Luteolibacter sp. Y139: one gene and its partner. The protein of the gene in region 2 interacts with the protein of the main gene of each other region in a pairwise test. Links are inferred from orthologs where the notes say so. Each region holds a gene or a part of one and is shown on either strand. Other genes may lie near its edges. The genes, in order: eno and rpe.

Evidence for each region.
Region 1: the proteins of rpe (region 2) and eno interact in binary tests that used the Escherichia coli proteins (3 or more experiments, as listed by UniProt). The link is inferred for Luteolibacter sp. Y139 from one-to-one orthologs.

The regions. Positions count from the first base shown.
Region 1 is NZ_JBBUKT010000002.1:413,459-416,653, forward strand. Bases 308-3,186 are described here. They hold eno (phosphopyruvate hydratase), read left to right. Parts: upstream 308-1,038; coding sequence 1,039-2,334; downstream 2,335-3,186. Other genes in these bases: WKV53_RS06630 (hypothetical protein), read left to right, coding at 308-949; rsmD (16S rRNA (guanine(966)-N(2))-methyltransferase RsmD), read left to right, coding at 2,432-2,980; WKV53_RS06645 (3-deoxy-D-manno-octulosonic acid transferase), read left to right, coding at 3,097-3,186. Also shown: WKV53_RS06625 (GreA/GreB family elongation factor), read left to right, coding at 1-266; more of WKV53_RS06630, read left to right, coding at 275-307; more of WKV53_RS06645, read left to right, coding at 3,187-3,195. UniProt on the Escherichia coli protein: Catalyzes the reversible conversion of 2-phosphoglycerate (2-PG) into phosphoenolpyruvate (PEP). It is essential for the degradation of carbohydrates via glycolysis.
Region 2 is NZ_JBBUKT010000001.1:617,561-620,827, forward strand. The notes cover bases 65-3,015. They hold rpe (ribulose-phosphate 3-epimerase), read right to left. Parts: upstream 1,899-3,015; coding sequence 1,230-1,898; downstream 65-1,229. Other genes in these bases: WKV53_RS02670 (peptidylprolyl isomerase), read right to left, coding at 65-221; WKV53_RS02675 (hypothetical protein), read right to left, coding at 226-1,179; rpiB (ribose 5-phosphate isomerase B), read left to right, coding at 2,114-3,015. In the rest of the region: more of WKV53_RS02670, read right to left, coding at 1-64; more of rpiB, read left to right, coding at 3,016-3,267. UniProt on the Escherichia coli protein: Catalyzes the reversible epimerization of D-ribulose 5-phosphate to D-xylulose 5-phosphate.

The DNA of each region.
Region 1 (3,195 bases), on a different replicon or contig from region 2:
CCCGCGGCACCGACTTCAAGGCGGCCGACATCTCCGCGGTGAATATCGGCACCATCGTCAAGCTCGTGAACGAGGCCGGCAAGCAGACGACCTACACCGTGCTTGGCGCTTGGGATTCGGATCCCGAAAAGGCCGAGCTTTCCTATCTCTCCGAGCTTGGTGCCGCCTTTCTCAACAAGAAGATCGGCGAAACCGTGGAAGTCCGCGACGAGAACGAGGTCACGCACTCCTACACCATCCAGTCGATCGCCGCGGTGAATCCCTGAAGTTCGAAATGTGCCGAAGTCTCCTCATCTCTGTTCTCGCTGGCGCGATCTCCCTTTCGGGAGCATTCGCTGAAAGCGATGCCGAGAAGGGGATTTCGGAGGCCGAATCCCGGTTCTACGAAGCGAAGTCAAAGATCGATTCGGACTACAGGCGGGATTTTGCCGAGGCCCTTTCGAAAGGAGAGACGATCGAAGTTTACCTTCTGGACTTCGAGACGGAACGCACTCCATCTGATTTTCTCTATTGGGACACCCGATTGGAAGAAGATGAGTTCCCGATCATTCCTTACGGCGCCAAATCGAAGATTCTAAAACGCGCGATTCTCACGGACGACCAGAAGCGAGACTTCCTTCCGAAGCTTCAGAAGGTGATCGGAGTCCAAGGCGATGTCGGAGGTGGCGCCTTCTGCCACATGCCCATTCACGGAGTGAGAATCACCGCCGGTGAGAAGATCATCTTCCAATCGAGCTTCTGTTGGAAGTGCGGGAACTTCGCATTCACTTACCCTGATCGTCCCGCATGGATCGAGATCCACGGAAGCGAGATCGCCGAAGCTTTCAACAAGCTCATGCCGATTCCTCAGTCCGAGATCGATCGCTTTGAATCGAAGTACGGCAAGAAGTCTCCGGATGCTGCCAAAAAGGCTGATCAAAGCGGCGAGAAGCCGGATCGAGCTGAATAGCCTTCAAGCGGCAAGACGTGCCGAAGCCGCAACCCGCATTTAGTTTCCAGCTCCACCTCCTCCCTCAACAATTCTCCAATTCTACTACCATGGAACACACCACCATCGTTGAAATCCGCGGCCGAGAGGTCATCGACTCCCGCGGTAATCCTACCGTCGAAGCCGACGTCATCCTCGAATGCGGCGTCGTCGGCCGCGCCGCTGTGCCCAGCGGTGCCTCGACCGGCGAGCACGAAGCCTGCGAACTCCGCGACGGCGACAAGTCCCGCTACCTCGGCAAGGGCGTGCTGAACGCCGTTGAGAACCTGAATGGCAAGCTGGCTCCCGCGCTCTGCGGCATGCTCGCCACCGACCAGGCCGCGATCGACGCCGCCATGATCGCGATCGACGGCACCAAGAACAAGTCGTCCATCGGCGCCAATGCCATCCTCGCCGTCTCGATGGCTGTGGCCAAGGCCGCTGCCCAGGCGACCGGCCTGCCGCTCTACAAGTACCTCGGCGGCCCGAACGCCAAGGTGCTGCCCGTGCCGATGATGAACATTATCAACGGCGGTGCTCACTCCGACGCCCCGATCGATTTCCAAGAGTTCATGATCATGCCGATCGGCGCTCCGACCTTCCGCGAAGGCCTGCGCTACGGTGCTGAAATCTTCCACGCGCTGAAGAAGGTGCTGCACGACCGCGGCCTTTCCACCGCCGTGGGTGACGAAGGTGGCTTCGCCCCGAACCTCGCTTCCGCTGACGACGCTCTCAGCGTCATCGCTCAAGCCGTTGAGAAGGCTGGCTACAAGCTCGGCGAGGACATCGCCATCGCGCTCGACGTCGCTTCTTCCGAGTTCTGGGATGCCAAGCAGAACGCCTACGTCTTCAAGAAGTCCGACAAGTCGGTGAAGAGCGCTGAAGAGCTCGTTGCCTACTACGCCGGCCTGCAGGCCAACTACCCGATCATCTCGATCGAAGACGGCTGCGCCGAAAACGACTGGGCTGGCTGGAAGATCCTCACCGACAAGCTCGGTGCGACCACCCAGCTCGTGGGCGACGACCTGTTCGTCACCAACGTCGAGTTCCTCTCGAAGGGCATCGCCACCAAGACCGCCAACTCGATCCTCGTGAAGGTGAACCAGATCGGTTCGCTTACCGAGACCTTCGACGCCGTCGAAATGGCCCAGGAAAACGCCTACACCGCCGTGCTTTCGCACCGCTCGGGCGAGACCGAGGACAACACGATCGCCGACATCGCCGTCGCGACCAATTGCGGCCAGATCAAGACCGGCTCGATGAGCCGCTCGGACCGTATCGCGAAGTACAACCAGCTCCTCCGCATCGAGGAAGAGCTGGGCAACGACGCGGTCTACGGCGTCGGCAAGATCAAGGTCCTGCGCTAATCCGCATACTGCCTTTTCCAAAAGCCTCCCGGGAGACCGGGAGGCTTTTTTGTTGGCGGGTATTGCCGCCGGGCCCGTCGCTTGGCATGAAGCGGCCGTGCGCATCATCGCGGGAAAAGCAGGACGACTGGCCATCAAGGTGCCGAAGGCGGTGACTCGGCCGACCACCGACTTCGTGCGGCAGGCGGTGTTTTCGATCCTCGGCCCGCGGGTCGAGGAGGCGGCGGTGCTGGATCTCTTTGCCGGTTCCGGGGCGATCGGGCTTGAGGCGCTTAGCCGTGGTGCGGCCTCGTGCGTATTCGTCGACGAGCATCGTCAGGCGGAGATCGTGATCCGTGAGAATCTGGAAAAGGCCAAGCTGGCCGGAGGGCGGGTGGTCAAAGCGGATGTGCACGCCTGGGTGGCCCGGGACACCGGCAGCTACGATCTGATTTTCGCCGATCCGCCATATGCGAAGACATCCTTGGACCGGGACCATCTCAAGGACCTGATGGGCAAACCGGCTCTTCTCGGGCGGCTTGCTGATGGCGGGCTGCTGATTGCCGAGTGCTTTTCTTCGACCCGGAGTCCGGAAGCGCCGGGATGGGTGCTAAGCGAGCGCCGTGAATACGGGAATAGCGCCATTCTGCTTTACGCCGCGGAATAGGAGCTGGGCGGGTGGCAGAGAGGCGAGAGGGGAATTCCCGTAATTCCCCTATATAGGCATTCGGGAATAGTGGAGTGCTCTTGCCGGTTCAAACATGGGTCACTAGCCTCCGCGCGATGCTGTTTCCGCTGGTTCTGGCGATCTATCGCCTGCTGCTACCCGTCTACCTGTTCGTGGCGATGCCGGGGTGGCTGGTGCGGATGGGGCAGCGGGGT
Region 2 (3,267 bases):
AAGGCCGCCCGCGCCTCATCCGCAGACGGCTCCGGCACCCGGCGCTCCGCCTCTTGCGCGAGCAAGATCCCATCGATCACTTCCTCTTCGGCCCGCTCGCGGAACTCGTCATCCCGCTCGCAGCACGAAACCTCGCTCGCCAATTCCGCCTCAGCCTTGAGACGGATGAAAGTGTCCTCGATCAGCGCGGGATCGACCGGCTCGCCATTGACGCGTGGCATGGGGTCAACGGTCCTTGCTGAGCGGCGGCGGGGTGAAGCTCTCCATCATCGCCGAGCGAGCGTCCAGCGTGGCGCGGTATTGACTCAGCTGGCCGGGAGTGAGGATGGATTTCAGTGAGGAAATCCGGGCTTCCGCAGTCGTCCGTTGTGCCTCCACCAGACGGCGCTGGATCGCTTGCGGATCCTTCATGATCGCGGGGTCGTCCATCACGTCGCCGAGGTCTTCGAGCACCGATCCCTGGCTGCCACCCAGCAGTCCGAAGCCCTCGTTCATCAGCCCCCACCCTTCGGGCCGCTTGGCTGCCGAGGTCTCGCTCAGCTTGCGCATCACCTCCAGCGCCTGGTCGCGCTGCTCTTCGGAAAGATCCACCTGCCCGATCAGGTCGGCCACATCGCGCTGGGCCTTGGCCTCGATGTCGTTGTCCTTCTCGCGTTGCTTGAAATTCTCCAGGGCAGTCACCTGCTCGGGATCCAGCACCTTCTTCATGTCTTCCATGAAGTTCTTCTCGGAAATACTGGCCTGCCGGATCGCCGCGGCCGGATCATTGTTGCTGCCCGCCAGCTCACGGAAGCCATCACGCCGGTTCGCTAAGAGCACCCGCAGGGTCTCCTTCTGATCGACACTCAGGCCGAGCGCTTCGGACAGCCGCGATAGCCGCGCCGTCTCCGCCCGTTCCGCGGCATTGCCGAAGGTGTCCTCGAATCGTTGCTGGGCCGAGGGAACGTCCACCTCCACCGTCGCCTTGCTCCCCCCGCGTTTCGGGAGCACCAGGCCGCGATCCTTGTATTTCCCGTCAGCAGCGGCGCCACCGTCACTCTCCCCACCTTTGCCGGAGAACTTTCCGCCGCCTCCCGCGGCGGTCGATCCGCTCGCAAGAGCTGCGTCCGGAGCAGGCTTGAGCACCCAGCCGGCAGCGAAGCTCAGCAGGGCGATGGCAGTGGCGACAACGGGTTTCATGGGACTAATGGACACGATAAAAGCGCCGCCGCCCGCAAAATTCGTCGGTTTCAGGCTTCGCGGATCTCCTTCACCGCCAGCGCCATGTCCGGCGCGCGGAAGGTCGACGAGCCGGCCACCATCACATTCGCCCCGGCTTTCGCGCAACGGGCCGCGGTCAGCGCGTCAATCCCGCCGTCCACCTCGATGTGGTAGCTAAGACCATGCTCCTCCCGCCATTTCGCCGCCATTTCGATCTTCGGCAGCACTTCCGCCATGAAGGACTGACCGCCGAAACCCGGCACCACCGTCATGCACAGCAGCAGGTCGATCTGGTCCAGATACGGCACCACCGCCTCGAAAGGAGTCGCCGGATTCAGCGCCAGCCCCGCCTTGCAACCGGCGTGGCGGATCGCCCGCAGCGTCGCCGCCACATCGTGATCTGCCTCCACGTGCACGGTGATCAGGTCGGACCCCGCCGCCACGAACCGCGGCAGGAAATGATCCGGCCGCGAGACCATCAGGTGCACATCCAGGTAAATGTCGTTCGTTTCATGGACCGCCTGCACCACCGCCGGACCGAAGGAAATATTGTCCACGAAGTGGCCGTCCATCACGTCCAGATGGATCCAATCGGCCCCGGCATGGATGGCGCGGGTCACTTCCTCGCGGATGCGGGAAAAGTCGGAAGCGAGCAGGGAGGGAGAAATGACGCGGTCGCGGCAGGTCGGCGGAATCACGGCCGGAAGGTGCAGCCGCCCGGCCGCAGTGCCAAGCGCCAAGAACGGCAGACGCGACACCCGAAAGCCGGAATTCCCGCCATTCCCCGGACCCTCCTTTGACCCTTTCCGCGTCATCCGGCACATCATCCGGTCACGGGCGGGATTCTGGTCGTCTCGGGGGTTGCATTTCCCGCCCCCACGGTCCATTTCCCTCCCGCCCCAAGCCATTCCCTATGAGCCAGAAGTCCCTGCGTATTGCCCTCGGCGCCGATCACGGCGGAGTTGACCTCAAGGATGCCCTCGTCGCCCACCTCAAGGCCGCCGGCCATGAGGTCACCGACTTCGGCACACAGGGTCATGAGTCGGTCGATTACGCGGACTTTGCCAATCTCGTCGGCCGCTCGGTTTCGGACGGCACCCAGGATTTCGGCGTGCTCTGCTGCACCTCCGGCGTCGGCGTCTCCATCGCCGCCAATCGCCACCGCCACGTCCGCGCTGCCAATGTCCGCACCGTTGAGGAAGCCACCACCACCCGCCAACACAACGACGCCAACGTCCTCTGCCTCGGCGGCAAGACGGTCGACACCGCGACCGCCACGGCGATGATCGATGCCTTCCTCGCCACCCCCTTCGAAGGTGGCCGCCACGAGCGCCGCGTCTGCAAGTCCTCCGGCTCCCGCATCGCCGAGACCGATCCCGATCTCTACGCCGCCATCGTCGCCGAGGAAAAGCGTCAGCGGAATAACATCGAGCTGATCGCTTCGGAAAACTTCGCCTCGCCCGCCGTCATGGAAGCCCAAGGCTCCGTGCTCACCAACAAGTATGCCGAAGGTTACCCCGGCAAGCGCTGGTATGGCGGCTGCGAAAACGTCGATGTCGTCGAGCAACTCGCCATCGACCGCGCCAAGCAGATCTTCGGTGCCGAGCACGTCAACGTGCAGGCTCACTCCGGCTCGCAGGCGAATACCGCCGTCTATTTCTCCGTGCTGAAGCCCGGCGACAAGATCCTCACCATGGACCTCTCGCACGGCGGCCACCTCACCCACGGCCACAAGGCGAACTTCTCCGGCAAGTTCTACGACGTCACCCACTACGGCGTGAGCAAGGACGACGAGCGCATCGACTACGATCACCTCGCCGAGCTCGCCCGTGAAGTGAAGCCCGCCCTCATCACCGTCGGTGCCAGCGCCTACTCGCGCATCATCGACTTCGAGCGCATGGCCCAGATCGCCCGCGAGGTCGGTGCCTATCTCTTCGTCGATATGGCCCACATCGCCGGCCTCGTCGCCGCCGGTGTGCACCCGAATCCCGTGCCGCACGCCGACTTCGTCACCTCCACCACCCACAAGTCCCTGCGCGGCCCGCGCGGCGGCATCATCCTGTGCAA